DNA from 2 places in the Pantoea deleyi genome. Region 2 is predicted to be linked to the other one. Evidence: predicted binding sites of a transcription regulator. Region 2 holds the regulator's gene; the other holds the start of a gene.
The links. The regulator CRP, encoded in region 2, controls carbon source genes, mostly activating them, when cyclic AMP is high. The targets are predictions, from matches to a motif close to ATGTGANNNNNNTCACAT.
Positions count from the first base shown of each region.

Region 1: cdd (cytidine deaminase) is a predicted target of CRP. The motif match lies at 5,037-5,054, and genes of this name have one in related genera.

Region 1 covers NZ_CP071405.1:1,377,260-1,393,004, forward strand. The annotation lists gene mglC (galactose/methyl galactoside ABC transporter permease MglC) at 1-674, shown strand, start outside; gene sanA (outer membrane permeability protein SanA) at 1,276-1,995, opposite strand; gene J1C59_RS06535 (NAD-dependent malic enzyme) at 2,132-3,829, opposite strand; gene cdd (cytidine deaminase) at 4,098-4,988, opposite strand; gene J1C59_RS06545 (CidB/LrgB family autolysis modulator) at 5,109-5,801, opposite strand; gene J1C59_RS06550 (CidA/LrgA family protein) at 5,794-6,186, opposite strand; gene metG (methionine--tRNA ligase) at 6,380-8,413, opposite strand; gene apbC (iron-sulfur cluster carrier protein ApbC) at 8,591-9,703, shown strand; gene J1C59_RS06565 (GNAT family N-acetyltransferase) at 9,700-10,155, opposite strand; gene ahpC (alkyl hydroperoxide reductase subunit C) at 10,392-10,955, shown strand; gene ahpF (alkyl hydroperoxide reductase subunit F) at 11,027-12,595, shown strand; gene J1C59_RS06580 (hypothetical protein) at 12,774-12,971, opposite strand; gene J1C59_RS06585 (alpha-glucuronidase) at 13,466-15,454, shown strand; gene J1C59_RS06590 (MFS transporter) at 15,505-15,745, shown strand, end outside.
Region 2 covers NZ_CP071405.1:409,919-425,663, forward strand. The annotation lists gene nirB (nitrite reductase large subunit NirB) at 1-662, opposite strand, end outside; gene J1C59_RS01870 (cytosine deaminase) at 883-2,160, shown strand; gene tsgA (MFS transporter TsgA) at 2,197-3,375, opposite strand; gene ppiA (peptidylprolyl isomerase A) at 3,637-4,209, shown strand; gene J1C59_RS01885 (YhfG family protein) at 4,310-4,480, shown strand; gene J1C59_RS01890 (putative adenosine monophosphate-protein transferase Fic) at 4,470-5,063, shown strand; gene J1C59_RS01895 (aminodeoxychorismate/anthranilate synthase component II) at 5,105-5,680, shown strand; gene argD (bifunctional acetylornithine/succinyldiaminopimelate transaminase) at 5,762-6,982, shown strand; gene J1C59_RS01905 (YccS/YhfK family putative transporter) at 6,984-9,059, opposite strand; gene crp (cAMP-activated global transcriptional regulator CRP) at 9,117-9,749, opposite strand; gene J1C59_RS01915 (OsmC family protein) at 10,054-10,458, shown strand; gene J1C59_RS01920 (phosphoribulokinase) at 10,835-11,704, opposite strand; gene J1C59_RS01925 (YheU family protein) at 11,766-11,984, opposite strand; gene J1C59_RS01930 (hydrolase) at 11,989-13,005, opposite strand; gene J1C59_RS01935 (LysE family translocator) at 13,064-13,666, shown strand; gene J1C59_RS01940 (LacI family DNA-binding transcriptional regulator) at 13,668-14,648, opposite strand; gene tauA (taurine ABC transporter substrate-binding protein) at 14,883-15,745, shown strand, end outside.

The DNA of each region.
Region 1 (15,745 bases), 970 kb from region 2:
GCATCATCGGCGGGGTGATTGGTCTGGTCAACGGTGTGATCATTGCGTACCTGAAGGTGACGCCATTCATCACCACCCTGGGCACCATGATCATCGTTTACGGTATCAACTCCCTCTATTACGACTTTGTGGGTGCATCACCGATTGCCGGTTTTGATGCAGGGTTCTCTAAATTCACGCAGGGCTTCCTGCGCTTCGGTGATTTTAAACTGTCGTTCATCACCTTCTACGCCGTGATCGCGATTGTTTTCGTCTGGGTGCTGTGGAACAAAACCCGCTTCGGCAAAAACATTTTTGCTATCGGCGGTAACCCGGAAGCGGCGAAAGTGTCAGGTGTGAACGTGCCGTTGAACCTGATCATGATCTATGCGCTGTCAGGTGTGTTCTATGCCTTTGGCGGGATGCTGGAAGCGGGGCGTATCGGTTCGGCGACCAATAACCTGGGCTTTATGTATGAGCTGGATGCGATTGCTGCCTGTGTGGTCGGCGGCGTCTCCTTCGCGGGTGGTGTGGGAAGCGTGGCAGGTGTGGTTACCGGTGTGTTGATTTTCACCGTGATCAACTACGGTCTGACCTATATCGGCGTCAACCCATACTGGCAGTACATTATCAAAGGCGGCATTATTATCTTCGCCGTGGCGCTGGATTCACTGAAGTATTCGCGCAAGAAGTAAGCCTGATTCAGCAGCAGAAAAGCGACCTTCGGGTCGCTTTTTTTATGGGTCAGATACGGGAGAGGCTGTCAGACGGAGCAGGGGGAGGGAACCGGGGCAGATCGGACGGTGTTAATCCCGTTCATGAGATGGCGGGTCTTATCGTTACAGAGGGCGCGCCTGGTGGGGAGGATGCCGTCAGACGGAGCAGGCGCAGGGAATCGGGACAGATCGGACGGTGTTAATCCTGTCCATGAGATGGCGGGTCTTATCGTTTCAGAGGGCGCGCCTGGTGGAGAGGCTGTCAGACGGAGCAGGCGCAGGGAACAGGGTCAGATCGGAAAGACGCAAAACCTGTCATCCATGACACGCTCGGCCCGCGTCGTCCCTGACGCGGGACGCTTTCCTCTTCTGACCCTGTTCCCTGCGCGTTCAGCTTACTCATTGCGGTGAGTATTACCGGACTGGTCGAGATGAGATTACTCATCGCGGTGAGAATTACCGCGCCTTTCGCGCGAGCTTACTCATTGCGGTGAGTATTGCCGGGCCGTTCGCGCGAGCTTACGCATTGTGGGGAGATTTACCGGGCCCTGCACATCAGGGCCGCATCGGCTTTTAGCCGCTATTTGCGCAGCTTCTGCTCTAATTCCAGCAGTTGCTCCGGCGTCACTGCCGGGTAACTCTGCGTATCCTCGGGCAGATCGCGGACGGCAGGAATCGGCACCAGCGGACCCAGGAAGCGGGGTTCGCGTTTCAGCAGGAAAAGATCCGCCAGCGCACCCAGCCGGGCACCCACCTCGCGGAAGCGTACGCTAAGCATGTTTTTGGGCGATGGCACGGCATAGCACTGCGCCTGAATACCGAGTTGCAGGGCGATAAACAGAGCCCGCTCACAGTGGAAGCGCTGCGTGATAATAATGAAGTCGTTAGTATCGAATACTTTACGGGTACGCACTATCGAATCGAGCGTGCGGAAACCAGCGTAATCGAGCACGATATCGGCCGGATCAACGCCTGCCTTGATTAAATCGCGGCGCATGGTCATCGGCTCGTTGTAGCTCTGCTGCGCGTTATCACCACTCAGCAGCAGATAGTTTACCCTGCCGCTGTTATAGGCATTCAGGGCGCCCTGTATGCGATAGAGGTAGTACTGATTGATAACGCCGGTCCGGTAATATTTCGCCGTTCCCAGCACCACGCCCACCTGACGATGAGGTAAAGAGGCGACATTCTCGTAGATAAAGGGCGCAGTTTTCCAGCTGATCCAGCGATCAAGGCCGAGCGCCGTCGCCATCATCAATAAGATGATGAAAAGCAGACCAATGAGAACGCGTTTCAGCATGCGCCTGGAGACTCGATGTCAGAATTTTGAGATGGGACAAGGCTACTTGAGGTGTCGCAGCGAAGCAAGTTAGAGCCGGCTGGCTGTGCTCTTTTTGAACACTGCCGGATCGAAAACCGATCCGGCAGTCAGCGGATTAAATCGAGGTACGGCGATAATGACGATACTGCGGCAGCCAGAAGTTGTTGGCGATAGCCTGCGACAACACATCTTCAGAGGTCACCACGGCAACACCGGCCAGCTGGGCGGCTTTACCCACTTCCATCGCGATTATCTTCGATACGCCCTGAATATCTTTGATCTCCGGCAGAACCGGGCCTTCACCTTCGTTAACCAGCGGAGAGCAGTCGGCGAGCGCACGGCTGGCGGTCATCAGCATGGTATCGGTCACACGGCTGGCGCCCGAGGCAATCACGCCCAGACCGATGCCCGGGAAGATGTAGGAGTTGTTGCACTGGGCAATCGGATAGGTTTTACCATTCCAGCTCACCGGTGAGAACGGGCTGCCGGTCGCCACCAGTGCAGCACCATCGGTCCAGGCGATGATATCGGCGGGCGTTGCTTCCACGCGCGAGGTCGGGTTCGACAACGGCATCACGATAGGGCGGCTACAGTGCTTGCGCATCTCGCGGATGATCTCTTCGGTGAACAGGCCAGGCTGGCCGGAAACACCAATCAGGATATCCGGTCTGGCGTTGCGTACCACATCCAGCAGTGAGATAGCGTCATTAGTGACATCCCAGCCCTGCAGGCTTTCGCTTTTCTGCACCAGCTTGCTCTGGAAATCGAGCAGGTTCGGCAGCTTGTCCGTGAGCAGACCGAAGCGGTCCACCATCAGAACGCGGCTGCGCGCTTCATCATCACTCAGACCTTCTGACTTCATCTGCGCGATGATCTGCTCCGCGATGCCGCAACCGGCGGAACCGGCACCCAGGAACACCACTTTCTGCTCACACAGGCGGCTTCCGGCGGCGCGACTGGCGGCGATCAGCGTGCCCACGGTCACGGCGGCGGTGCCCTGAATGTCATCGTTAAAGCAGCAGACTTCATCGCGATAGCGGTTCAGCAGCGGCATGGCGTTCTTCTGGGCGAAATCTTCAAACTGCAGCAGCACTTTCGGCCAGCGGCGTTTAACGGCCTGGATAAACTCGTTCACGAACGCATCATACTCTTCGCCGGTGATGCGCGGATGACGCCATCCCATATAGAGTGGATCGTTCAGCAGCTGCTGGTTATTGGTGCCGACATCCAGCACCACCGGCAGGGTGTACGCCGGGCTGATACCGCCACAGGCGGTATAGAGCGAGAGCTTACCGATCGGAATACCCATACCACCGATGCCCTGGTCGCCCAGGCCCAGGATACGCTCACCGTCGGTGACCACAATCACCTTCACGTTCTGTTTGGTGGCGTTCTGCAGCATGTCTTCGATGCGGTCGCGGTTAGGGTAGGAGATGAAGACCCCACGCGCACGACGGTAGATTTCAGAGAAGTGTTCGCAGGCAGCGCCGACGGTCGGGGTGTAGATAATCGGCATCATCTCTTCGAGATGGTTATCCAGCAGGCGGTAGAACAGCGTTTCGTTGGTGTCCTGAATGTTTCGCAGGTAGACGTGCTTATCGTTATTGTTTTTGAAGTCCTGGAACTGACGCCAGGCGCGCTTCGCCTGCTCTTCGATCGATTCCACCGCTTCTGGCAGCAGACCGTTGAGGTTGAATTCGTTACGTTCTTCGAGGGTAAAGGCGCTGCCTTTGTTCAGCAGGGGAAATTCCAGCAAAATCGGGCCAGCATAAGGGATATACAGCGGGCGTTTACTTTCGTATTCGAGTTCCATGCAGTGATGCTCCGGTTGCAATGTTTTCTGGCGTCACGCCGGACAGGTAGCGCCAGTTTTTTTACCCCTCATAGCTCAGACTACAGGCCTGGCAACGGCAGCGTACTGCTGCCGAAAAATTCACGACCGTGCTGCCATCCTGCAACCTGAATTATTCAGAGTAATGAGTAATGACGTGAATTCTGGCGCCAGATCCTATGAAATTTCCCACAGAAATACAGCGTTTTTTCATAAAAGCTCACAAAAGTGTGGCCGCGCAGACAGCGGGTTATGCTTTGTTCAGCGTTACCTGTAGCAGCTCACGGCAGCCAAATGTCTGAAGCGTCGCCTGCGTGGCGGCGAACTGGCTTAACGTGGCATTTTCTGCTTCTGCGAGTACCGCTTTTTTTATCTGATGCACATCGCCACCCTGCATATTCAGCAGCACCAGCGCCGCCTGAAGCGGGGGGAAGCTCGGGTTAAACGCCGCGTTTTCGGCATAGCGACCGGCGACGATCGTGCCGTTTTCAGTGAGCAGCGCCACGCCCGCATGGGACTGACTGTAGGGCGCATGGCTGGCATTGGCCGCCGCCACCGCCGCCTGCACCAGCTCGTCGCCTGCGGCGTTATACCCATGATCCACCTCATCCATCAGGAAGGTGGTGATATCGAGATCGCGCGGGCCAAACGCATCCGGCAGATAGTCGGCCAGCGTGCTGACCGCGCGTTGCGGCAGGCTGATCCGAATGGCGGTGCCGCTGTTCAGCTCATTCATAAACTGACGGCAGTGGCCACATGGCGTGTAATTCACCGTGATGGTCTCTATCTGGCGTTCACCACGCAGCCATGCGTGCGTAATGGCGCTCTGCTCGGCGTGCACCGTCTGCTGCATGGGGGTGCCGACAAACTCCATATTGGCGCCGAAGTACCAGTTGCCGCTCACGCCACGGGCGATCGCGCCGACGTTGAAATGGGAGACGGTGGCAACCGCACAGGCCGCCGCCAGCGGCAGCAGCGCCAGCGCCAGGGCATCGGCTTCCATCCGGGTCTGTTGCTGCAGCAGCGCGACCTGGTCGGCGCTGAGCACCGCCTGAAAATCGGGATCGTTCAGCAGGGGAGCGAGTGCGGTCTGCAGCGTTGACGGCAATGCCTCAAACGCAGAGAGGAAACGGGATTGCATGTGAGCCTCATTAAAGTCAGCAGGGCGATGTGCCAGTCAACGGTTTATATGTGATCTACATCGCTCTGACAATGTAACCTGTGTTGCATGTTTCAACTTTGCGAGATCTCTCGCAAACTTTCAGCTTAAGCCGTGCAGCAGCAGCGGAAAAATAAACGGCGCAAGCAGCGAGGTGATAATGCCGCAGATCACCAGCGCCAGAGAGCTGAAGGCCCCCTCCTGAAAGTCCAGTTCGGCGGCCCGTGCCGTACCCAGTGCATGCGAGGCGTTGCCGATCGCCAGTCCTCGCGCTGCTTTCGATTTCACGCCGAGCAGATTCAGCACCATATGACCAAAAACTGCGCCCAGCACTCCGGCAATCAGCACGCAGATCGCACTGATGGCGGGAATGCCGTGCAGCGATCCGGAAACGGCCATCGCGATAGGCGTGGTCACCGATTTGGGGACGATGGTGGCGGCAATTTCGGGCGTCGCGCCGAGCCACAGGGCAATGGCGGTGCCGGAGGTCATGGCGGTCAGGCTGCCGATAAAGCAGACGCCGATAATCGATTTCCAGCGGGCGCGAATCTGATGCATCTGCTCATACAGCGGCAGCGCCAGCGCCACCACAGCGGGCTGAAGGAGTGTATTGAGAATCTGGCTGCCCGCGAAATAGCGCGAATAGGGCAGATGCAGCAGCAGCAGGATCGGGATAATGATCGCCATCGCGACCAGCAGCGGGTTAAGCAGCGATATTTTCAGCCGTATTGCCAGCCTGCGCGCCAGGAAAAAGGCGGCCAGCGTCAGCGGCAGCGACCACCATATTTCACTCATCATCGGTGTCTCCTGCCGGACGGCGGCTGTGCAGATGCTGGGCGCTGACACCGACAATCGACAGCACCAGAAACGTGCTGACGACGCAGGAGATGACGATAGGCCCGAACTGCGCGGTCAGAATATCGGTGTAGCTCATCACCCCGACGCTGATCGGCACAAACAGCAGCGCCATATAGCGAATCAGCAGATGGCAGCCCGGCTTAACCCAGTTTACCGGCAGGATCTGTGAGGCCAGCAGCGCGAACAGGATCAGCATGCCCAGAATACTGCCGGGCAGTTTAATCGGCAGCAGCGCGGCGAGGCCGATGCCGGCATACAGGCAGAGATAGATAATGATAAAGGCGCGAAGATAACGGCCGCAGACAGAGAGTAGGGTGCGCATGGCAGGCTCCTGTTTTTACTGCGTATCATCATACGCATTAACCGCTTAGCGTGCTAGCGATCACATTTACAGGGCGGGAAGGGCAGAAGGACGGGGCGTGTTCAGCAAAAGAGAAGGACCCTTTACGCCTGCAGGCAGACGCAAAGGGTCAGGACAGCACATCACTGCGGTTTACGCGACGGCGTGCAGAGCCTTACTTAACGGGCATGCCCGGCACGGCCCCGCTGTCTACGGAGAGCACAAACAGATCTTTGCCACCGGGTCCGGCAGAAAGCACCATGCCTTCAGAGACACCGAAGCGCATTTTACGCGGCGCAAGGTTAGCCACGATGATGGTCATCTTACCGACCAGCACGGACGGGTCCGGGTAGGCCGCGCGGATGCCGGAGAAAATCTGACGCTTTTCACCGCCCAGGTCGAGCTGCAGACGCAGTAGCTTGTCCGACCCTTCAACCGTTTCCGCCTGCTCAATCAGGGCAACGCGCATATCCACTTTGGCAAAGTCATCGATGGTGATGGTGTCACCAATCGGGGCGTCTGCGAGCGGGCCGGTCACGGCTGGTGCCGACGCGGCCGCGGCATCCTCTTTCGAGGCCTCGATCAGCCCTTCTACCTTCGCCATCTCAATGCGGCTGTAGAGCGCTTTAAACGGCGCAACCTGATGATTCAGCAGTGGCTGTGCAATCGCATCCCAGCGCAGTTCGGTGTTCAGGAAGCCCTCAGCGCGGGCGCTCAGCGAAGGCAGCACCGGCTTCAGCCAGGTCATCAGAATGCGGAACAGGTTGATGCCCATTGAGCAGATCGCCTGCAGATCGGCATCGCGGCCTTCCTGCTTCGCTACCACCCACGGAGCCTGCTCATCAACATAACGGTTTGCCAGATCGGCCAGCGTCATAATCTCGCGGATGGCGCGGCTGTACTCACGGCTTGCCCAGGCTTCGCCAATCTTCTCCGAGGCCTCAACAAAGATCTGGTAGAGCGCCGGGTCGGCCAGCTCAGCCGCCAGTTTGCCGTCGAAGCGTTTGGTGATGAAACCGGCGTTACGTGACGCCAGGTTAACCACTTTATTGACGATGTCGGCATTCACGCGCTGCACGAAATCTTCCAGGTTAAGGTCGATGTCGTCGATACGGGATGAGAGCTTCGCCGCGTAGTAGTAACGCAGGCTGTCGGCATCCAGATGCTGCAGCCAGGTGCTGGCTTTGATGAAGGTGCCGCGCGACTTAGACATTTTGGCACCGTTAACGGTGACATAGCCGTGGACAAACAGGTTGTTCGGCTTGCGGAAGTTGCTGCCTTCCAGCATCGCAGGCCAGAACAGGCTGTGGAAATAGACGATATCTTTACCGATAAAGTGATAAAGCTCGGTAGTGGAGTCTTTACGCCAGAATTCGTCGAAGTCGATGTCGCCGCGCTTGTCGCACAGGTTCTTGAACGAGCCCATGTAACCGATAGGCGCATCCAGCCAGACGTAGAAATATTTGCCTGGCGCGTCCGGGATTTCAAAGCCGAAATAAGGCGCATCGCGGGAGATATCCCACTGCTGCAGACCCGATTCGAACCACTCCTGCATCTTGTTCGCCACCTGATCCTGCAGTGCGCCGGAACGGGTCCAGGCCTGCAGCATCGCGCTGAACGACGGCAGGTCAAAGAAGAAGTGCTCGGAATCGCGCAGCTCCGGCGTCGCGCCGGACACCACCGATTTCGGCTCGATCAGTTCGGTCGGGCTGTAGGTTGCGCCGCACACTTCGCAGTTGTCGCCATACTGATCGGCCGCTTTACATTTCGGGCAGGTGCCTTTTACGAAACGGTCCGGCAGGAACATCCCTTTTTCCGGATCGTAGAGCTGGGAAATGGTGCGGTTTTTAATGAAGCCGTTCTCTTTCAGACGACCGTAAATCAGCCCGGCCAGCTCACGGTTCTCGTCGCCGTGGGTCGAGTGATAGTTATCGTAGCTGATGTCGAAACCGGCAAAGTCCGCTTCATGCTCGCTTTTCATTTCGGCGATCATCTGCTCCGGCGCAATTCCCATCTGCTGGGCTTTCAGCATGATAGGCGTACCGTGCGCATCATCGGCGCAGATGAAAAAGACCTGATTGCCACGCATTCGCTGATAACGCACCCAAATGTCTGCCTGGATATGCTCGAGCATGTGGCCGAGATGGATTGATCCGTTCGCGTAAGGCAGTGCGCACGTTACCAGAATTTTTTTAGCGACTTGAGTCATAGTTTGCGTAGCTTTCTGTTGATTGAAAAAACGGGCTTAGATGGTAACTGAAGGCTTCTCCTGCGTAAACACAAGGGATTCACCCCTGCCCGTCGCCGCGAACCGACGAGCATCTGATATCATTGAGATTACATCGCTGAGACACAGCGTAAGCACAGCAGAAATAAGGAGCAGGGGATGACAGCACAATCCCGGGAAACGCATACGCCAGAAGGGCTGCGCGCCATCGTAGCGGGCGTATTAAGAAGCTTTGAGCATCCGACCCTTAAACAGAATCTTACCGCCCTGAAGGCGCTGCACCATGTGGCGCAGCTCGACGGAACGCTGCATGTGGAACTGCTGATGCCGTTTGCCTGGGCCAGCGGCTTTGACGCGCTGAAAGAGCAGGTCAGCGCCGAGCTGCTGCGTCAGACGGGCGCACGCGCCATCGACTGGCGGCTCAGCCACGAGATTGCGACCCTGAAGCGGGTCAAAAATCAGCCTGGCGTGAACGGCGTCAAAAACATCATCGCGGTCAGCTCCGGCAAAGGCGGCGTCGGCAAATCCAGCACCGCCGTCAACATGGCGCTGGCGCTGGCTGCAGAAGGCGCGCGGGTCGGGATTCTTGATGCCGATATCTATGGCCCGTCGGTGCCGGACATGCTTGGCACTCAGGACCAGCGTCCTACCTCGCCGGACGGCACCCATATGGCCCCGATTATGGCGCATGGGCTGGCGACCAACTCGATCGGCTATCTGGTCACGGATGACAATGCGATGGTGTGGCGCGGGCCGATGGCCAGCAAAGCCCTGATGCAGCTGCTGAATGAAACCCTGTGGCCGGAGCTGGATTATCTGGTCCTGGATATGCCGCCGGGCACCGGCGATATTCAGCTGACGCTGGCGCAGAATGTCCCGGTCACCGGCGCGCTGGTGGTGACGACGCCGCAGGACATCGCGCTGATCGATGCCCGCAAAGGGCTGGTGATGTTTGAAAAGGTCAACGTGCCGGTGCTGGGCGTGGTGGAAAATATGAGCATGCATATCTGCAGCCAGTGCGGTTTCCACGAGCCGATTTTCGGCACCGGCGGCGCTGAAAAACTGGTCAGGGATTATCAGACGCAGCTTCTGGCGCAGCTGCCGCTGCACATCGATCTGCGTGAAGATCTCGATGAGGGGCAGCCGACGGTGATCCGCCGACCGGAGAGCGAATTCACCACGCTCTATCGCCAGCTGGCCGGGCGGGTCGCCGCCCAGCTCTACTGGCAGGGCGAGGTCATCCCTGGCGATATCGCGTTCCGCGCGCTCTAAGCCCGACCCGACCCGCTGGCATAGTGCGAGGCCAGCGGGTAGTGCATTAAGACGTAGCCGCCATGCTCGCCTTCCCCCTGCGAAATCTTCTTCCAGCCATGTTTCAGGTAGAAAGCCTGCGCTGCGGTGTTCTTCAGCAGGCACTTCAGCGCGCCGGTGGAGGTAAAACGCGCCTCGACCGCCCTGAGCAGGGCGCTGCCGATGCCGTGCCCCTGCCAGTCCGGATCCACATAGAGGCTGTGCAGGAAGTTATCGTTCTCCAGCAGACCGGCAAAACCTGCTCGTCGTCCGTCCGCTTCGGCGACCAGCACGGTTTCCCCCAAAATCACCTCATCAAAATCCTCCAGCTGCCACTCGCTGCCGTCCAGCCAGTCCCAGTTATGCCGGCGAGCCGCCAGAAAGAGGGTACGCAAAAAGGGACGATCGGCTTCAGTAAACGGGCGAATCTCCACAAGTCAGCTCCTTTATCATCGGGTCTTACAAAATTAGCAGCGATTCGCGGAAATGGCTGAGGAGGATAAAGCGGGTTTCATGTTAGGAAAATCGCTGTACACTGCCTGCCGGGCCAGAAAGCATAAGGCTTTCAGCATTTGATAGCTTTCGTTAATCAGATTGATAACGTCTGCATATTAGATGTTGGCCCGAAAATTATGTAACCTGCATCACATATTTTAACGGAGGCCACCAGATGTCTATTATCAATACCAAAATCAAGCCGTTCAAAAACGCAGCATTTAAAAACGGCGAATTCATCGACGTAACCGAGAAAGACGTTGAAGGTAAATGGAGTGTGTTCTTCTTCTATCCTGCTGACTTCACCTTCGTCTGCCCGACCGAACTGGGCGACGTGGCTGATCACTACGAAGAGTTCCAGAAACTGGGCGTAGATATCTACTCCGTTTCGACCGACACCCACTTTACCCACAAAGCCTGGCACGGTTCTTCTGACACCATCGCAAAAATCAAATATGCGATGATCGGTGACCCGACTGGCGCGCTGACCCGTAACTTCGAAATCATGCGTGAAGACGAAGGTCTGGCTGACCGTGGTACGTTCATCGTTGACCCGGAAGGCGTAATCCAGGCGATCGAAATCACCGCTGAAGGCATTGGCCGTGACGCTTCTGACCTGCTGCGCAAAGTGAAAGCTGCTCAGTACGTGGCTTCTCACCCAGGTGAAGTGTGCCCGGCAAAATGGAAAGAAGGTGATGCTACCCTGGCGCCATCTCTGGACCTGGTTGGTAAAATCTAATTCCGCTTCGGCCTTTCGACCATTCTCCAATCGGGTGCTGCGGCACCCGATTTTTTGACCAGGATATCACTATGCTCGACACTAATCTGAAAACGCAGCTCAGGGCTTACCTTGAGAAATTAACAAAACCTGTTGAGTTGATTGCCACCCTGGATGAGGGCGCAAAATCAACCGAGATCCGTGAACTGTTGGTTGATATCGCTGAGCTGTCTGAGAAAGTCAGTTTCCGCGAAGAGAACGATCGTCAGGTGCGCAAGCCCTCTTTCCTGATCACGAACCCAGGTTCGAACAGCGGCCCGCGTTTTGCCGGTTCGCCACTGGGTCACGAATTTACCTCACTGGTGCTGGCCTTGCTGCAGACCGGTGGGCATCCTTCGAAGGAAGCACAGAGCCTGCTGGATCAGATCGCGGCCCTGGACAGCGACTTCCATTTCGAAACCTACTATTCACTCTCCTGCCACAACTGCCCTGACGTGGTACAGGCGCTGAACCTGATGGCGGTGATTAACCCGCGCATCAGCCACACCGCTATTGACGGCGGCCTGTTCCAGAACGAGATTCAGGAACGCAATGTGATGGGCGTGCCGGCCGTTTACCTTAACGGCAAAGCCTTCGGCCAGGGCCGCATGAGCCTGGCGGAGATCGTCAGCAAAATTGATACGAATGCCGATAAACGCGCGGCTGAAGAGCTGAACAAGCGTGACGCTTATGACGTGCTGATCGTCGGCAGCGGCCCGGCGGGCGCCGCCGCCGCCATCTATTCAGCACGTAAAGGGATCCGGACCGGTCTGCTGGGCGAACGTTTCGGCGGCCAGGTGCTGGACACGGTTGATATCGAAAACTATATCTCCGTGCCGAAAACTGAAGGGGCAAAACTGGCAGGTTCACTGCGCGCCCACGTTGATGATTACAACGTGGATGTGATTGAGAGCCAGAGCGCGATTAAGCTGATCCCGGCCGTAAAAGAGGGTGGCATGCACGCTATCGAAACGGCCTCCGGTGCTGTACTGAAGTCGCGCAGCATCATCCTGGCGACAGGCGCACGCTGGCGTAACATGGGCGTGCCGGGTGAAGAAGCGTACCGCACGAAGGGCGTGACGTATTGCCCGCACTGCGACGGCCCGCTGTTCAAAGGCAAGCGCACGGCGGTTATCGGTGGCGGTAACTCGGGTGTGGAAGCGGCTATCGACCTGGCGGGTATCGTTGAACACGTTACGCTGCTGGAGTTTGCCGGTGAGATGCGCGCCGACAAGGTGCTGCAGGATAAACTGCGCAGCCTGAAAAACGTCGACGTGATCCTCAATGCTCAGACGACCGAAGTGAAAGGCGACGGCAGCAAAGTCACCGGTCTGCACTACATCGACCGTACCACGCAGACGACCCGTGAGCTGGCGCTCTCCGGTATCTTCGTCCAGATTGGTCTGCTGCCGAACACCCCGTGGCTGGAAGGGGCGGTTGAGCGCAATAAGATGGGCGAGATCATCATCGATGCGAAATGCGAAACCAGCCTGAAAGGCGTGTTTGCTGCGGGTGACTGTACCACCGTGCCGTACAAGCAGATTATTATCGCCAGCGGTGAAGGTGCCAAAGCCTCGCTGAGTGCGTTTGACTATCTGATCCGTACTCAGTCGGCAGAGTAATCTGCCGCAGACTGAAAACCTCCCGGCCTCGCGTCCGGGAGGTTTTTTTTTGCCCGCCAGCATCCCATTATCAGACCGCCACGTTGCACCGCATCACCGCACCCGAAATCAGCCCCGATTGACCCGGCCTGAACGCGCTGGCCTGCAGGGCACACCCACAGCCGGTGCTAATCTCATTTCATCCCAGCCAGCGTCGCGCCTGCCGATCGCTGATATCCCGGTAATAAATACGATGAATGGTTTTACCACAGCCTGAACAACAGGCGGTAAGCGAGGTGGAGAGGTAATATCTGCCGCTGGGGGCGATAGCACCGTGCCGTTCGATAATAATGTTCTGCCATCGGTGATAGTGTGGAATAAGCGCTGATAATCGCATCATACATCCCAAATAGTATGAAGTCCGGTTTCTGAATTAATCGGGTCAGATGAGAAAACAGGTAAAATTGAGCCGGCTTTTATCGACGACAAGTGCCGGGAAATATCGGCCTGAGCCTCGTTTATATAGCCTGTAACACTTAAGAGGTATTTCGCTGACCCGCAGCATTAAGCCTCTTTTTGCACCGCACAGTGTTGATCCGGATCATAGGAAGAGGGGGATGCAGCCCCGGTTTTCTCTGCCTGCGGCCCTGATAAACTTCCGCAACCTACCCGCAACGGTGAGGAGTAATGCCTGCCGCGTTTTTCGTTTTCGTCGTCCGACAATACAGGGTTTTATTCGCCGTCCGGGCTGTCTCACGGCCGGAATAACGTTAATCCGGGTGATCTGATTCACAGTTGCTAAGAAACAGAACAGGGGTTTTAAAAAAAGTAATTGCGGGAGTCAGCGGCGATACCGCATAAATCAGGCATGGAACGTCTGAGGTGAAATTAATGGAACAGGTAAAAGAAAAAGCGTCATCCTGCTGGTTGGTCGATCGAAATAATATTTCAGCTTTATTCAGTGACAACGCGCTGCATATTAACGCCATCCTTTTCCCGGAAACGGCGTCGCCGGTGCTGGATAATCTGAAAAAAGAGTTTTCCGCTTTTTCGCCGACGACGGCAGAAAAGGGTAAGAGTTTACTGTTCAGTTTAGACAGCGACGGACGCAGGGCCGGAAGTTTTACTCTGCGTCATGATGAAGACGTTATTGAAGTCTCGGCCAGTGAAATGACCGGCTTGCTCTATGGCTGGTTTGAACTGATGAAACGTCTGCAGCTGAAAGATTTCTCCTGCGGCACATACCTCTCTGACTCTCCCGCCATCACCATCCGGATGCTGAATCACTGGGATAACATGGATGGCACCATCGAGCGCGGCTATGCCGGCCGGTCGCTGTTCTTTACAGAGAACAGATTCATTGGCGATCACGAGAAAACAGGCCGCTATGCCCGCCTGCTGGCCAGCGCGGGCATCAATGCGCTGACCATCAATAACGTTAACGTTCATCAGGTCGAGACACGGCTGATTACGCAGGAATACCGGCAGGCGCTGATTGAGCTGTGTGACCTCTTTCGCGGATGGGGGATTCAGCTCTTTTTATCCGTGAATTACGCCAGTCCGATAGAGCTGGGGGATTTAACGACAGCCGATCCACTCGATGCGCAGGTCAAAGCCTGGTGGCGTCACTGCTTTGATGCGCTTTATCGTGACATTCCCGATTTCGGTGGCGTGGTGGTGAAAGCGGACTCAGAGCATCGTCCCGGCCCCTTTACCTATCACCGCACCCATGCGGACGGGGCCAACATGCTCGGCGAGGCGCTGGCTCCCCACGGCGGACTGGTTTTCTGGCGCTGCTTTGTCTACAACTGCCAGCAGGACTGGCGCGATCGTCAGACCGACCGGGCGCGCGCCGCCTATGAACATTTCGCGCCGCTGGATGGGCAGTTCCGCGAAAACGTGATTCTGCAGATCAAAAACGGCCCGATGGATTTTCAGGTGCGTGAACCGGTTTCGCCGCTGCTGGGGGCGATGCCTGCCACCAATCAGGTGCTCGAACTGCAAATCACCCAGGAGTATACCGGGCAGCAGATCGACCTGTTCTGGCTGGTGCCGCAGTGGAAAACGATTCTGGCGTTCGATACCCGACTCTCATCAGGCCCCTCCACCATCGAAGATCTGGTCTGTGGCCGGGCGAACGCGATGCCGCATGCGGGGGTAACCGCGGTCGTCAACACCGGCGACGACCGCTTCTGGACCGGACATGTGCTGGCGCAGGCCAATCTCTATGGCTATGGCCGACTCCTCTGGAATCCTGCCATCGAAGCCGGAGTGCTCGCCAGGGAGTGGAGCCAGTTAACCTTCGGGACAGACGCGGAGGTTACCCGGACGGTCAGTGAGATGCTGCTCTCCAGCGGGCAGGTCTACGAAGATTACACTGCGCCGCTGGGCGTGGGCTGGATGGTCAATCCCCATCATCACTACGGGCCAAATATCGATGGCTATGAATATGACGTATGGGGAACCTATCACTATGCCGATCGCAATGGTCTGGGCGTGGATCGCACCCTCGAAAGCGGCACGGGCTACGTCGCATTATATGCGCCGGAAAATTGCCAGCTTTATAACGATCTGCAGCGTTGCCCTGATGAGTTACTCCTCTTTTTCCATTTTTTGCGGTACGACCACCGCCTGAAAAATGGTAAGAGCGTCATTCAGCATATTTACGACACCCATTTTTCCGGCGTTGAGGCGGTAGAAGGCTTTATTCAGCGCTGGCAAAAACTGGCGACGTTAATTCCCTCGGATATTCACAGAAACGTCGCCGAGCGTCTTGAGAAACAGAAAAAGAATGCCAGCGAATGGCGTGACAGGATTAATACCTATTTTTACCGCAAGTCAGGTATCGACGATAACAAGGGACGAAAAATATATAAATAACGTTTGAGGACGGTGGGCAATCGTGCCCACCCTACTGCATGGAGCTGATTATGAAAGAACCTCGTAAGATAACCTTAAAAAATTATATGGGTTATGGCGTCACCGATATACTGGGCAGTGGCGCTTTTGCCGTAATGGGCGCCTGGCTGATGTTTTTCTATGTCACCTATTGCGGCCTGAGCCCGATGCAAGCCGGTTCTATCCTCTTTATTGCCAGGATCCTGGATACGATTATCAGTCCGCTGGTGGGCTACGCCACGGATAATATCGGTAATACCCGTATCGGCCGTC
Region 2 (15,745 bases):
TTGCCGCCGTGCTCGTGATGCACAATCTGCCGGGTGTTTTTACCGATGTGTACCCGCACGCCCATCTGTTCGATCTTGCGACGCAGCAGTTCGCCGCCCTGCTGATCCAGCTGCTCCGCCATCAGCACCGGGGCAAACTCGATGACGTGGGTTTCGATACCCAGATTTTTCAGTGCGCCTGCCGCTTCCAGCCCCAGCAGGCCCCCGCCAATCACCGCACCACGTTTGCAGCGGCGCGAGCAGGCTTCAATGGCGTTGAGATCTTCGATGGTGCGGTAGACAAAGCAGTCGCTGCCCTCTGCCCCGTTGATGGGCGGGATCCACGGATAGGAGCCGGTCGCAAAAATCAGCGTGTCGTAGTGCACCGCGCGGCCGGTGCTGGAGTGAATGAGCTTCTCATCACGGTTAATGGTGATGGCGCGCTCGCCCAGCAGCAGGCTGACCTGATGTTTGTCGTAATAGCCTTCCCGCACCAGCGACAGTTCTTCAGCAGTATGATGGGAGAAGTAAGCGGACAGATGGACACGATCGTAGGCGACGCGGGGTTCTTCACAAAAGACGGTCAGCGAAAACTGGTCGGGTTCCGCTTTCTCCAGCAACTCTTCGATGAAGCGGTGGCCGACCATGCCGTTACCGATAACGACGACATTGTGCTTGCTCATTTTTGCCTCAAATTTGCGATATCTGCGGCTACAATAGCGCGCCGTTTCTGACGCTTATTGATATGCATCAACCACAGCGCCATATACCCATTAAGAGGTAGGTGTCTGATTTTCATTGAGTTTGTCAGATGCGGCTAACCTGCTGAATAGCCTGCATTGCGGTTCCTGGTATGAATCGTGCTAGTTTTAACCTCACCGCTAACCGAGGAAGGAATCAGCCATGCAGTCACCCGGCAGGATCAATAACGTGCGTTTGCCCGGCCAGGACGGGTTGTGGCAAATCGACATCGCCGACGGCAAAATTGCCCGGCTTTCCGCTCAGCCGCAGCCGCTCCCGGCGACAGATCAGGCGCTGGATGGGGAGGGCGGCCTGGCCTGCGCGCCCTTTGTTGAGCCACATATCCATCTGGACACGACCCAGACGGCGGGCGAACCGGCCTGGAACCAGTCCGGCACCCTGTTTGAGGGGATCGAGCGCTGGGCCGAGCGCAAAGCCCTGCTCAGCCATGAAGATGTGAAACAGCGGGCGCTGCAGACGCTGAAGTGGCAGATCGCTAACGGCATCCAGTTTGTCCGCACCCACGTCGACGTCTCCGATCCGTCGCTGACGGCCCTGAAGGCGATGCTGAAGCTGAAGGCGGAGATGGCGCCCTGGATCACCATCCAGATTGTCGCCTTCCCTCAGGAGGGGATCCTCTCCTATCCCAACGGCGAAGCGCTGCTGGAGGAGGCGCTGCGGCTGGGTGCGGATGGGGTCGGCGCGATCCCGCATTTCGAATTTACCCGCGAGTATGGCGTCGAATCGCTGCATAAAACCTTTGCGCTGGCGAACCGCTACGACCGGCTGATCGACGTGCACTGTGACGAGATCGACGATGAGCAGTCGCGCTTCGTTGAAACCGTGGCGGCGCTGGCGCATCGCGATGGCAACGGGGCGCGGGTGACGGCCAGCCATACCACCGCGATGCACTCTTACAACGGGGCTTACACCTCGCGGCTGTTCCGGCTGCTGAAACTCTCCGGCATCAACTTTGTCGCTAACCCGCTGGTCAATATCCATCTGCAGGGGCGTTTTGACACCTACCCTAAACGGCGCGGCATCACGCGGGTAAAAGAGATGCTGGAGGCGGAAATTAACGTCTGCTTCGGTCACGACGATGTGTTTGACCCCTGGTATCCGCTGGGCACTGCCAGCATGCTGCAGGTGCTGCATATGGGGTTACATGTCTGTCAGCTGATGGGCTATGAGCAGATCAATGCGGGTCTGGACCTGATTACGCACCACAGCGCCAGAACGCTGCAGCTGCCGGATTACGGCATTGAGGTCGGCCATGACGCCAGCCTGGTGATTCTGCCTGCGGAGAGTGGTTTTGATGCGGTAAGAAGGCAGGTTCCGGTGCGCTATTCGCTGCGTCAGGGCAGGGTTGTGGCAGAGACGAAGCCGGCAGAGAGTGAGATTTACTGGCGGGAGCGGGAGCGCGTGGACTTCCGGCGTTAAACAGCAGGGCGGCGATATCCCGCCGCCCTGAAGAGATTAGTGCATGACGTGACCGTGAGAACGGTGACGGCTGACAAAGCCAAGCAGGGCACACATTACAAATACCACGGCGTAGAGGGCGTTCGCCGTCGCCAGGGCGGTGTGCACGCCACTCTTCTCCACGATAGGCGCCGTCACCACAAAGGTCAGCATGGTGCCGACGGTGCCGCAGGTCAGAATGAAGTTCACCAGCTTCGGTGAGGCCACTCTGGTCTGCAGTGAACCCAGGGTGATGATGGTGGTGTAGATGGCGCTGGAGCTGAAGCCCAGAATCATGATGATCCATTTCAGCATTCCGGCATCGCTGCTGCTGACGAACCAGTACATCAGCAGGGTCGCCAGACCCGCCAGCACCATCAGAATGCGTTGCAGGTCGAAGAAACGCAGCAGGAAGCTGAAGGCCCACATGCCGACCATGTACGCGGTCCAGAAGCTGCCGACCAGCTGCCCGGCATCATCGATATTCATGCCCATGACTTTGGTGGCATATTCCGGCACCCAGGAGATGAAACCGAGCTGGCCCAGAATGTAGCAGAGTGCCGCCACCGCCAGCAGCAGGACGCCCACACCCCATTTTTCCTTCTCAACCGTCGGGCTGTTCTCAGGCTTACGCAGCACCGGGAACTCCACGAACAGCGTCATGATGAAGATGGCGACGTAGATAAAGCCGATGCAGACATAGACCCAGTACCAGGGCAGCTGACGCGCCAGCAGAATGCCTGCCAGCACCGGAAACAGCGTGCCCGCCATGCTGAAGAAGGAGTCGGTAAACAGCAGGCGGGAACCGCGCTGACGGCCTTCATACATATGGGTGATCAGGAAGGTCCCGATCGACATGGTGATGCCGCTGACCACGCCCAGCACGAACATACAGAGCGAAAAGACCGTCAGATCGCGACTGGTCATCAGGCCGATTATCGCCAGGACCATCAGGACGAAGCCAAAAATCAGCTGGCGCTTCAGCGGCACGATGACCATCAGCCAGGCGTTGAGGAAAACGGCCGCCAGGATGCCGCTGTTCAGGAAGGTGAAGGTGTTACTCATGCTGGAGATGGGGATCTGGAAATCTTTGGCGATATCGCCCATCACCATACCGGTAACGATCACCAGCGCGCCGGTCAGCGCGTAGGAGAAGAAGCTTATCCAGGTGAGGCCAATACGATTACGGTTTGTCATGTTCTGAACCTGTTGAGAACCGGGTGGCAAAAAGTGTCAGAAAGTGTAAACGGAACTGTGATCTTAATAAACAAGCAGTGAAACATGAGATCCATATTTCACGCGTTGTGTGATTTTAATCACGCTGATGCGCCGGTTTATCGTTTGCTTCCCACTTTTACCGCCACAGCGTAAATATAGGTAAAACGCTGGCTCCTGGAATAGAGTCTCTTTACAATCAATCACGTTTTTGTGCCCGCTCTCCCAGGTAAGGAATCTTTCATGTTTAAACGTACTTTAGCAGCGGCCTTCACCCTGTTAGCGCTCTCTTCCGTTTCTGTCCAGGCGCTGGCCGCAAAAGGTGACACCCACGTTCTGCTCACCACCTCCGCCGGCAATATCGAACTCGAACTGAATAACCAGAAAGCGCCGGTCTCCGTGAAAAACTTCGTTGATTACGTGAACAGCGGTTTCTATAACAACACCATTTTTCATCGCGTGATCCCGGGCTTTATGGTGCAGGGTGGGGGATTCACCACCGATATGCAGCAGAAGCAGACCAACGCGCCGATCAAAAACGAAGCTGACAATGGCCTGCGTAACCTGCGTGGCACCATCTCGATGGCGCGTACCGCCGACAAAGACAGCGCGACCAGCCAGTTCTTCCTGAACGTGGCGGACAATGCGTTCCTCGACCACGGACAGCGTGATTTTGGCTATGCCGTGTTTGGTAAGATCGTGAAAGGTCAGGATGTGGTAGAAAAAATTTCGCAGGTGCCAACCAAAGATGTTGGCCCTTACCAGAATGTCCCGTCCAAACCGGTTGTCATTCTCTCCGCCAAAGTCCTGCCTTAAGCCTCCCTGTTGCCCTCTCCGGAGGGCGACAGCCTGCCGCCTCCGGCAAAGCCAGAATTTGCTCTTATACTTAGGGCAAAAAACCTGAGCAGGAGGCGGTATGGCGAACAGACTCACCGAAAAACAGAAAGTCACCCTGTGGCAGCAGCGGCGTAGCGCCAGCTATCAGGCCAGTTGCCGTCTGGAGGGCTTTGCACCGAATGAAACCAGCGTTAACAGCGATGATGCGGCGGCACGCCTGGCGTCCCTGAGGAGGCAATATGGACTCTAACAGCGCCGTCAGTCAGGATCCTTACCTGTGGCAGCATGACAACGTGCTGAAAAACCTGGCCGATATTCACGATGCCGCCCAGCTGCGCAAGGCGGAGCTGAGCTTCAGCGCGGCGCGGGCCGCGACACTGGAACTGGGCCCGCGCAATCCGGGGCTGCCCTATCTGCGTCTGATCCACCGCACGCTGTTCCAGGATATCTACAGCTGGGCGGGTGAGCTGCGCACCATCGATATCTGGCGCGATGAGACGCCCTTCTGCCATTTCGAATATATCGAAAAAGAGGGCAACGCGCTGATGGCCGCGCTGGAGGAGGAGAAGGGGCTGGCGGAGCTGCCGCGCGAGGAGTTTATCCGCCGCATCGCGCACTACTATTGTGAAATCAATATGCTGCACCCGTTTCGTCACGGGAATGGCCGCGCACAGCGCATCTTCTTCGAACAGCTGGCGCTGCATGCCGGTTATCTGCTGTCGTGGGAAGAGACGGATGCGGAAAGCTGGAAAGCGGCGAATCAGGCTGGCGTGGCCGGCGATCTGGAACCGCTGGAGCAGGTGTTTGCGAAAGTGGTGAGTGAGGCAGCTTAACCGCGTAGAATAGCGGCGCGGGTTATCACTCTGGATGGTTCATGCTGCTGCTTATCGACAACTACGACTCCTTTACCTGGAATCTTTATCAATATTTCTGTGAACTGGGCGCAGAAGTGCAGGTGGTGCGCAATGATGCCATCACCCTGGCACAGATGGCGGCCTTACCGCTGACCCATCTGGTGATCTCGCCAGGTCCCTGCACGCCGTCGGAGTCGGGAATTTCGCTGGCGGCGATCAGGCACTTTGCCGGTCAGCTGCCGGTGCTGGGTGTCTGCCTGGGGCATCAGGCGATCGCCCAGGCGTATGGCGCACAGGTGGTGCGGGCGCGTCAGGTGATGCACGGCAAAACGTCCGCTATTCAGCACACCGGTCAGGGTGTGTTTCGCGATCTCAATAATCCCCTGACCGTGACCCGCTACCATTCGCTGATTGTGCAGCGTGATTCCCTGCCGGACGATTTTGAGATAACGGCCTGGACGGTGCGTGACGGCGAACCCGACGAAATCATGGGATTCCGCCACAAGACCCTTGCCCTGGAGGGCGTGCAGTTCCATCCCGAGAGCATTCTCAGCGAACAGGGCCACCAGCTGCTGCGCAATTTCCTGACGCAATAAGTTGCCTTTGAGTGATTTTTTATGCATATTTTGTGATTATTATTTCAAGGTTGCACAAACATCATTCAAATGGGGTCATCAATGGCAGCGGAAAAAATTGCGGTCACGCGGGAGACGTTCGATAACGTTATTTTGCCTGTTTATGCACCTGCGCAGTTCGTGCCGGTAAAAGGCAAGGGCAGCCGTGTATGGGATCAGCAGGGCAAAGAGTATATCGATTTCTCGGGTGGCATCGCCGTCACCGCACTTGGACACTGCCATCCTGCGCTGGTTGAGACGCTGAAAAGCCAGGGCGAGACGCTGTGGCACACCAGCAACGTGTTCACCAACGAACCGGCGCTGCGTCTCGCCAGTAAACTCATTCACGCCACCTTTGCCGAGCGCGTTTTCTTCGCGAACTCCGGCGCCGAAGCCAACGAAGCCGCATTTAAGCTGGCGCGCTATTACGCCTGCAAGCGCCACAGCCCGTTCAAAAGCAAGATCATCGCCTTCCACAACGCTTTTCATGGCCGGACGCTCTTTACCGTCACGGTCGGCGGGCAGCCAAAATATTCAGACGGATTCGGGCCTAAACCGGCAGATATCGTCCATGTGCCGTTCAACGACCTGGACGCGGTGAAAGCGGTGATTGACGACCATACCTGCGCCATCGTGGTTGAGCCTGTTCAGGGGGAAGGCGGCGTGATGCCTGCCACACAGGCCTTTATGCAGGGGTTGCGTGAGCTTTGCGATCAGCACCAGGCGCTGCTGGTGCTGGATGAGGTGCAGAGCGGCATGGGGCGCAGCGGCAAGCTCTTCGCCTATGAGCACTATGGCATTCAGCCCGATATCCTGACCTCGGCCAAAGCGCTGGGCGGCGGGTTCCCGGTCAGCGCCATGCTGACCACCAATGAGATTGCCTCGACGATGGCGCCGGGCGTTCATGGCACCACCTATGGCGGGAATCCTCTGGCCTGCGCCATCGCCGAAACCGCGCTGGATATCATCAACACCCCGGCCGTGCTGGCGGGCGTGGAAGAGCGTCGTCAGCACTTTGTGACGGCGCTGCAGGCGATTGACGCGAAGTATGATCTGTTCAGCGATATTCGCGGCAAGGGGCTGCTGATTGGTGCGGCGCTGAAGCCTCAGCACGCCGGTAAATCGCGCGACATCCTGAATGCCGCGGCGGCCGAAGGGGTGATGGTGCTGGTTGCCGGTACTGACGTGATGCGTTTCGCGCCGTCACTGATCATTGAACCCACTGACATCGAAGAGGGCATGCGTCGCTTCGCCACGGCGGTCGGCAAAGTGCTCAACGGCTAAATCAGCGCTTCCGTAAATGCCGGATCAGCCAGCGGCCATGTTGCGGTCGCTGGCTCCACGCCAGCGATGAGATGGTGTGCATCACGCTCAGATGATCGAGGATGCGCCGCACATGCTGCTCCACGACCGTAACCGGCCCCTCACTGATATTCTCCAGCTCATCCAGCAGGTTGACCTGCGAGCTTGCACCCTCATACTCCAGCCGCTGCTGACACCGCTGCAGCGCGATTTCACAGGATTGCAGATAGCGCTCGGCCAGCGAGGCGGTGAGCATGGTGTGTTCGCGCGCCAGAATCGTCATCGCATTGATATGCTCGACGATAAACTGGCTGTGCGTCACCCAGAGCCGCATATCTTTCAGATACTGGGCGTTGAACGCCGGTTCCTGCATCGCCTGATTAAGGGAGTTGAACAGCGCATTGTGTGCCTGATTCACCTGCACGCGCTGGTAAGCCAGCTTGCCGGGCGATTGCTCATCGCCCAGCAGCAGCCGCAGCGCATCCTGATAGGTTTCCAGGGCATCATGCGCGTTCTGCCGCAGCAGGCCACTCTGCCACTGCGGCCAGAGCCAGAGCATTCCGCCAAAGGCGATCAGACAGCCCATCAGCGTATCCATCAGGCGCGGCAGCAGAAACTGCGCGCCGTTCAGCGACAGCAGCTGCAGCGAGTAGACGGCGGTCACCGTGAAGCCAATCATCGACCAGCCATAAAACTGACGGGTAAAGCGATAGCTGATAAAGGTGATGGCCAGCATGATCAGCAGCACCAGCGACTCCGGCACCGCCAGACGCAGCGTGGCGGCCGCGATCACCAGCCCGGCAAAGGTGCCCAGCGCCCGGTGCTGAATGCGGACGCGGGTGGCGCTGTAGCCGTTCTGGCTGACGAACATAATGGTCATCAGGATCCAGTAGGGCTTGGGAATGTTGAAGAACAGCGCCAGCGCGCTGCCCAGCATCAGCATGACCGCAAAGCGTCCGGCGGTACGCAGCGACGAGGAGCGCAGCGAGAGATAGCTGCGCAGGGCGGGCAGCAGCGGCAGACGACGCTGGCGATCGGCCATCAGGTCGCGCTGATAGAGCGGTTTCTGCGTGCGCAGGACCCGGGCAATCCGGTTGAAGTGATAGAGGCAGAAGTGCCCCACCGGATTGTCGGGATGCTGCCAGGTGATTTTCTCCAGCGCGCCGAGCTGTTTATCCATCGCGAAGCGCTCGGGTAACCGGTGATAGAGGATGTTATCCGCCAGCACCCGCAGCCGGGCCGAGATGGTTTTGGCATTCCAGCGGATCACCGCTTCGGCATGGCTCTGCTCGACCAGCTTCTGCACCTCTTCCGGCCGATGCAGGCTGACCGAGATATGCTCCTGCAGATCCAGCGCCACCTGAAAGGCGCGCGTCAGCCGCTTGTGGCTGTGGTCGCGGCTGGCCGACAGCATGTGCATCTGCTGATAACAGGTGTTGATCAGATCGACCACCTTCTGCTGACGAGCCAGCAGCGGCGGCAGGGCCTTCTCCGGATCGGTCAGCTGCGTCAGCAGGGTATATTTGGCGTCGCAGTAGTTGGCCAGCTCGCGGTAGATCAGGCTCAGGCTCTCGCGCATCGGCTGCTCTTTCCAGAGCCAGAACCAGAACCAGTTAAACAGCCCGTACCAGAGCGTACCGCCGATATAGAGCAGCGGCGGAACATAGATCGGCATGCGCCCGATCAGGCTCAGGGTAAAGATGGCGGCGATAAGGGTGCCGGGCAGCAGGCGGCCATGCAGCGGGCTGATCTCCCCGGTTACGCCGAGCAGCAGCGGCATAATAAACAGGATCAGCGGCAGCGGCACCGCCTGCAGGGTGAGCCACTGGATCAGGAAGCTGCCGAGGGCAAACAGGCTGCCACCGACGATCAGGCGTTTGAAGAAGCGTTTATGCGGCGTATCCAGACCGGCGATGTTGCAGCAGGCGGGCACCAGTGAGAAGAGCAGACCCTTTTGCAGGTCGCCAGCCAGCCAGCCCAGCGCCACCGGCAGGCAGAGCACCAGCGTTTGCCGCAGGGCGTAGTTCACTTCAGGATGGTAGATTATTCGACGCCACATCGGCTCAGCACAAACAATAACGGCGTGATGTTGCCATCACGCCGTGGGTGACAGGAATCAGCGGGTGCCGTAAACGACGATGGTTTTGCCGTGTGCAGAGATCAGGTTCTGATCTTCCAGCATCTTCAGAATACGGCCCACGGTTTCACGTGAACACCCTACAATCTGGCCAATTTCCTGACGCGTAATTTTAATTTGCATGCCGTCGGGATGCGTCATGGCATCTGGCTGTTTCGCCAGGTTAAGCAGGGTCTGTGCAATGCGTCCGGTAACGTCGAGGAAAGCGAGGTTACCCACTTTTTCGGACGTGACCTGCAGGCGACGCGCCATCTGCGACGAGAGTCGCATCAGGATGTCAGGGTTCACCTGGATCAGCTGACGGAATTTCTTATACGAAATCTCTGCCACTTCACACGCGCTTTTCGCACGTACCCAGGCGCTGCGCTCCTGGCCTTCTTCGAACAGGCCAAGCTCACCAATAAAATCACCCTGATTCAGGTAGGAAAGAATCATCTCTTTGCCTTCTTCATCTTTAATCAGAACCGCGACGGAACCTTTCACGATGTAGTAAAGCGTTTCTGCTTTTTCACCTTGATGAATCAGCGTACTTTTGGATGGATACTTGTGAATATGGCAATGGGACAGGAACCATTCGAGTGTAGGGTCTGTTTGCGGTTTGCCGAGAACCATTCGCTATTATCCTCTGTTGTAATCGTGCCCAAAATACAGGGGGCAGTTTTCCCTGTCAGGCGGTGAAAGCTTCAAGCGTTTTCCATTTCAGGAAATTATTCGGGCCGCATCAGGCGCAGTGCGCATCATTCTTCCCGGCTTCGTCATCGGGTGACGAAAAATATTTTCAGCACTGTTTGTAGCACAGCTTTAGCCGACTGTCTTCTGTTGTCTCGCTTCAGCTACGGGCGGATTTCTCCGGATTGCTGTTTACCAGGGGAAAGCGTACTCTGGCGGCAAAACAGTGTATTCCGGAGCAAAAAACATGCAGGCAAGAGTGAAGTGGGTAGAAGGGCTGACATTCCTCGGAGAATCCTCATCCGGCCATCAGATCCTGATGGATGGTAATTCAGGGGATAAAGCGCCCAGCCCAATGGAGATGGTGCTGATGGCGGCGGGCGGATGCAGCGCGATCGATGTGGTCTCAATTCTGCAAAAAGGCCGCAACGATGTGGCTGATTGTGAAGTAAAACTGACCTCAGAACGTCGTGAAGAGGCGCCGCGAATCTTTACGCACATCAACCTGCATTTTATCGTCAGTGGCAAAGCGCTCCAGGATAAAGCGGTCTCACGCGCGGTGGATCTTTCGGCGGAAAAATATTGCTCGGTCGCCATCATGCTGGGCAAAGGCGTGACGATCACGCACAGCTACGAAGTGATCGCGCTGTAACCGTCATCGGTGTTTGAGGTTGCCGGTAGTCTGTTGTCAGACCTTAGCATCGCAGAGAGTCTGCGTTGAGACAGTGATGGCGCAGCGAAGCGGGTCAGATCGGTAAAGCCGCAACGTCCGCCCTTTATGGCATGCTCTGCCCGCGCCCTCCTGGCGCGGGACACTTTCCGCTTCTGACGCTCTTCCCTGCCTGCTGAACTTTTCTGTTACGGCCAGATGCTTTCTGCCCGCGGTTGTCTATCGCGGCCTGACTGAAACCGGATGCGGCTACCGGACGTCTGCTTCCTGAAGCCTGCTCAGCGAGTTAAGCTTATCCGCTGCGATAACATTGCCTGCTCTGGTTTTTAAACCGTCTGAAGAGCGCTTTCCTGGCCCCTTACTCTATCCGTTTGCCTTCCATCAGCCGTTTCACCAGCGGGCCCATAATGAGCTCCATCGCCAGACCCATTTTGCCGCCCGGCACCACCAGCGTATTGATGTGCGAGATAAAGGAGCCCTGCAACATCGCCAGCAGATAGGGGAAGTCGATATCTTCCAGCGCCTGAAAGTGAATCACGACAAAACTCTCATCCAGCGACGGGATGGCACGGGCGGCGAACGGGTTGGAGGTGTCCACGGTCGGGACGCGCTGGAAGTTGATATGGGTGCGGGAGAACTGGGGCGTAATGAAGTTAATGTAATCCTCCATCGACCGGACCACCGAGTCCATCACCGCCTCACGGGAATGGCCGCGCTCGCCGGTATCGCGCACCAGCTTCTGGATCCACTCAAGGTTAACAATCGGCACCACGCCAACCAGCAGATCGACCTGCTCCGCCACGTTGTGCTGCGCCGTCACCACGCCGCCGTGCAGCCCCTCATAGAAAAGAATATCGGTGTTCTGCGGCAGCGGCTGCCACGGCGTAAAGGTACCCGGTACCTGATTCCACGGCACCGCCTCATCGTAGGTGTGCAGATATTTGCGCGACTGCCCCTGTCCGCTATAGCCATACTCTTTAAAGCTCTGCTCCAGCAGGCCAAAGTCATTGGCTTCGGGGCCGAAGTAGCTGACGTGACGTCCTAAATCGCGCGCCTTACGAATCGCCATATCCATCTCAGGACGGGTAAAACGGTGAAAACTGTCGCCTTCCAGCTCCGCCGCACGAAGATCAAGCTGCTGAAAGATTTTGCGAAACGCGAGGCTGGTGGTGGTGGTTCCTGCACCGCTGGAACCGGTCACCGCGATAATAGGATGACGTGCAGACATAGAGAAGCTCCCTGTGAGATCGGGTAACAGGCATTGTTAGCATGAAATGGCAGCAGGCGCATCAGCCATGAAAGGCGTTGCGCGGCATAATATTGACCGATTCATGCAGTTCCGACCACACCAGTACCACTTCACCGCTTTCCAGCTGGCGTCGTACATCCGCCACTTTGTCCAGCAGGCTGCGCTCCTGCTCGCCGTAGTCTGTGCCTTCGCGCAGCACAAAGGTTTCAATCAGGTTTTCAAGGGTCTCAGGCGAGACCTGTTGCCAGGGAATAATCACGAGATCAGTTATCCAGAAAAGGGGCGATCCACTGAGGGATGCGCTGTTCCAGCCACATTTCAGGCTGGCGTAATGTGCCGCCGACAAAACCTACGTGGCCGCCGTGTGATGTCAGTTGATACGTAATAGTGGCAGATAATTGACCGCTCTGCGGGATCACCTCATCACTCATAAAGGGATCGTCACGGGCGTGCAGGATCAGCAGCGGTTTTTCTACCTGCTTCAGCCAGGGCATGGCGCTGGCGCGATGATAGTAATCTGCCGCATCCAGAAAACCGTGGGCGCGTGCCGTAATTGCATCATCGAAATCGCGCAGCCGCCGCAGCGCCTTCAGCTCCGCCAGATTCACCGGCAGCGTGTCCGGCCAGGCGTGCAGCTTACGGCGGGCATTCTTCTTGAGCTGGGCCAGCAGATAGTGCTGGTAGAAGCGTGAAAAACCGCGTTCCAGTCTGACGCTGCAGGGTGCCAGCAGCAGCGGCGCGGAAACAATTACACCGGCGTCGACCTCTGCGGCGGCGCCCTCCTGACCCAGCAGGCAGCCCAGCATGTTGCCGCCCAGCGAAAACCCCACGGCGGCGGTGGGCACGCGGCCCCAGCGGGTGTGCAGCCAGCGCAGGAAAAAGCGGGCGTCGTCGGTTTCACCGGAGTGATAGATGCGGTTCAGCCGGTTAGGCTCGCCGCTGCAGCCGCGAAAATGCATCACCGCCGCCAGCCAGCCGCGCGCGCGACAGATCGCCATCAGGCCGTGAATATAGGGGCTGTGAAAACTCCCCTCCAGCCCGTGAAACAGCACCACGCGTGGCTTATGCTGCGCAGAGTGCGGATCTTCACTCCAGGCGAGATCGACAAAATCGCCATCGGGCAGATCGAGACGCTGCCAGTGGGGAACCAGCGTGCTGCGTCGGCGTAACAGACGCGGCAGCATCGTCTGCAGGTGCGCGTTTCGCAGCCCGGCAGGCGGCATGAACTGCTCGTTTTCCGGTCCGGTAAATTTCATGTGGTAAAAGCTTGTCTGTTCCATATCACACTGTTAGCTTCGATAGGTTTTTTCTTGCCGGGGCAGGGAGTACCCGATTGTCATGGAACTGAGTCTTTTCTTATCAATGTTGGGCTTTCTCTGGGTCGCGGCGATCACGCCCGGCCCCAATAATATGTTACTCACCGCCTCGGGCGCTAATTTTGGCTTCATGCGCACCTTTCCACTGATGATTGGCATCATGATCGGGATGCAGGTGATGCTGCTGATGGTGGCCTTTGGCGTGGGGGGGCTGATCCTGCTCTATCCTTCGCTGCATCTGGTGCTGAAAATTGCCGGCAGCCTCTATCTGCTCTGGCTGGCGTGGAAAATCGCCACCGCCAGTTACGAAAAGCTGGAGACCGATGCGGCACCCGATGCGCCCATGCCGTTCTGGCAGGGTGGGCTGCTGCAGCTGATCAATCCCAAGGCCTGGCTGATGGCGCTGGGCGCGGTCGCCAGCTTCAGCCTGGCCGGTGACGCCTATCGTCACTCTGTGATGGCGATCAGCGTCGGCATGTTTATGGTTAACCTGGTGTCTGGCGTCATCTGGATGGGATTTGGCGCGATGATTGGCCGCATCCTGCGCAGCCGTCGCGCCTGGAAAATCTTTAACGTGGCGATGGGGCTGCTGACCGCTGCCTGCGTCCTGTTAATCTGGCACTGAGTCAGCTGGATGCGCGTTCAACGCGCGTCCAGGGCAATACCTCATGGATCACCGGCGCGTTAGGCTGACGGATCTTTTGCAGCAGCAACTGCACACTGCGCGCGCCCAGCTCGTTCATCGGCTGCTCAATGGTGGTCAGCGGCGGGTTAAGGCTGCGGGTAAAGGGCACGCCATCAAATCCTACCACGGCCAGATCCTCCGGCACCCGGAGACCCGCCTCCAGCGCGGCGTGCACCACGCCGACCGCCAGCACATCGGATACGGCAAACACCGCATCGGGCGGTTCTGGCAGCGCCATCAGTTCGCGCAGCGCCTGACTGCCCGCTTCGGGCGTAATCTCATAGGTATAGGCAACGGCGGACCACGCATGGCCCAGCTCGTCTATCGCCTGCCGGTAGCCCTTTTCCCGGTGATGTGAATAGAGGTAGCGCATGTCGCCATTCACCAGACCGATGCGCTGGCGCCCTTTGCCCGCGAGGTAGTGGACGGTGTCGCGCGCCGCCTCGAGGTGGTCGATGCTGACGGATGAGGCGGGGATTGCCGGATCGAATTCACAGCACTGCACCCAGGGCGCACCCGCAATCAGCGCCTGCAGATCCTGCAAGCCGGACGCCGCATCCATCGTGATCACGCCATCCACCACTTTGCCGGTCAGCAAGCTCAGATAGGCGGCTTCGCGCTGGAGCTGCGAGGCGGAGTTGCAGAGCAGGATATGGTAGCCATGCAGTTCGGCTTCGGCCTCGATACCCTGAACCACGCGTGAACAGAAGGGGTTGGTGATATCCGAGATCAGCACCAGCAGCATGTGGCTCTGCGCCGTGCGCAACTGACGCGCCAGCAGGTTGGGCTGATAGTCGCAGGCAGAGATTGCCGCCAGAACTTTCTCACGCGTGTGAGGCTTTACGCCGGGATGCGCGTTGAGAACCCGCGATACCGTGGCTTTAGAGACGCCAGCCAGTTGAGCGACTTTCTCGATCGACATCAGATACAGAGACCTTAACAGGCAGTGATTGGGAATGCATATCAATAACACAGGGGCAATGTGAGCGCCTGACATTTTTGCTTACTTTAGCCTTTTTCAGCAATTGCGATTTCCGACTTACGTTTGCAGATAGTGATCTAAGAACTTATTTCTATAGGGGATAATTTTTAATTCCTTTATGAAATTATAGCGCCCGGAGACACTGCCCCCACGATAAAAAAGGGGGACGCGATCATGGCAGCAACACGTTTAACATTTTTAGCGGCGGCGCTGGCGCTGCTGGCTTTCAGGGCAGAAGCGGTCAATGTCACCGTCGCCTGGCAGACCTCTGCTGAACCGGCAAAGGTGGCGCAGGCCGACAACAGTTTTGCTAAAGCGAGCGGGGCCAGCGTTGACTGGCGCAAGTTTGACAGCGGCGCAGGCGTGCTTCGCGCGCTGGCCTCCGGCGACGTGCAGATTGGCAATATCGGCTCCAGCCCGCTGGCGGTCGCGGCGGCGCAGAAGCTGCCGATCGAAGCCTTTTTACTCGCCTCTCAGCTGGGAAACTCTGAAGCGCTGGTGGTGAAGAAGAGCATCACGCATCCCCAGGATCTCATCGGCAAGCGCATCGCCGTGCCGTTTATCTCCACCACCCATTACAGCCTGCTGGCGGCCCTGAAACACTGGGGCATTAAGCCATCGCAGGTCCAGCTGGTAAACCTGCAGCCGCCCGCCATTATCGCAGCCTGGCAGCGGGGCGATATTGATGGCGCCTACGTCTGGGCACCGGCGGTGAACGAGCTGGAAAAAGAGGGCCGGGTGTTAACCGACTCGGCGGAAGTCGGACGCTGGGGATCGCCAACGCTGGATGTCTGGGTGGTGCGCAAAGATTTTGCGGAGCAGCATCCGGAGATCGTCACCGCTTTCGCCCGCAGCGCGATCGAGGCGCAGCAGGCCTACCTAAACGGCCCCGATAACTGGCTGAAGCAGCCTGAGAACCTCAGTAAGCTCTCGCGCCTGAGCGGCGTGCCGGAAGCGCAGGTGCCGGGACTGGTCAAAGGCAATACCTACCTCACGGCACAGCAGCAGGTTGAGCAGCTGGGCAAACCGGTCAACCA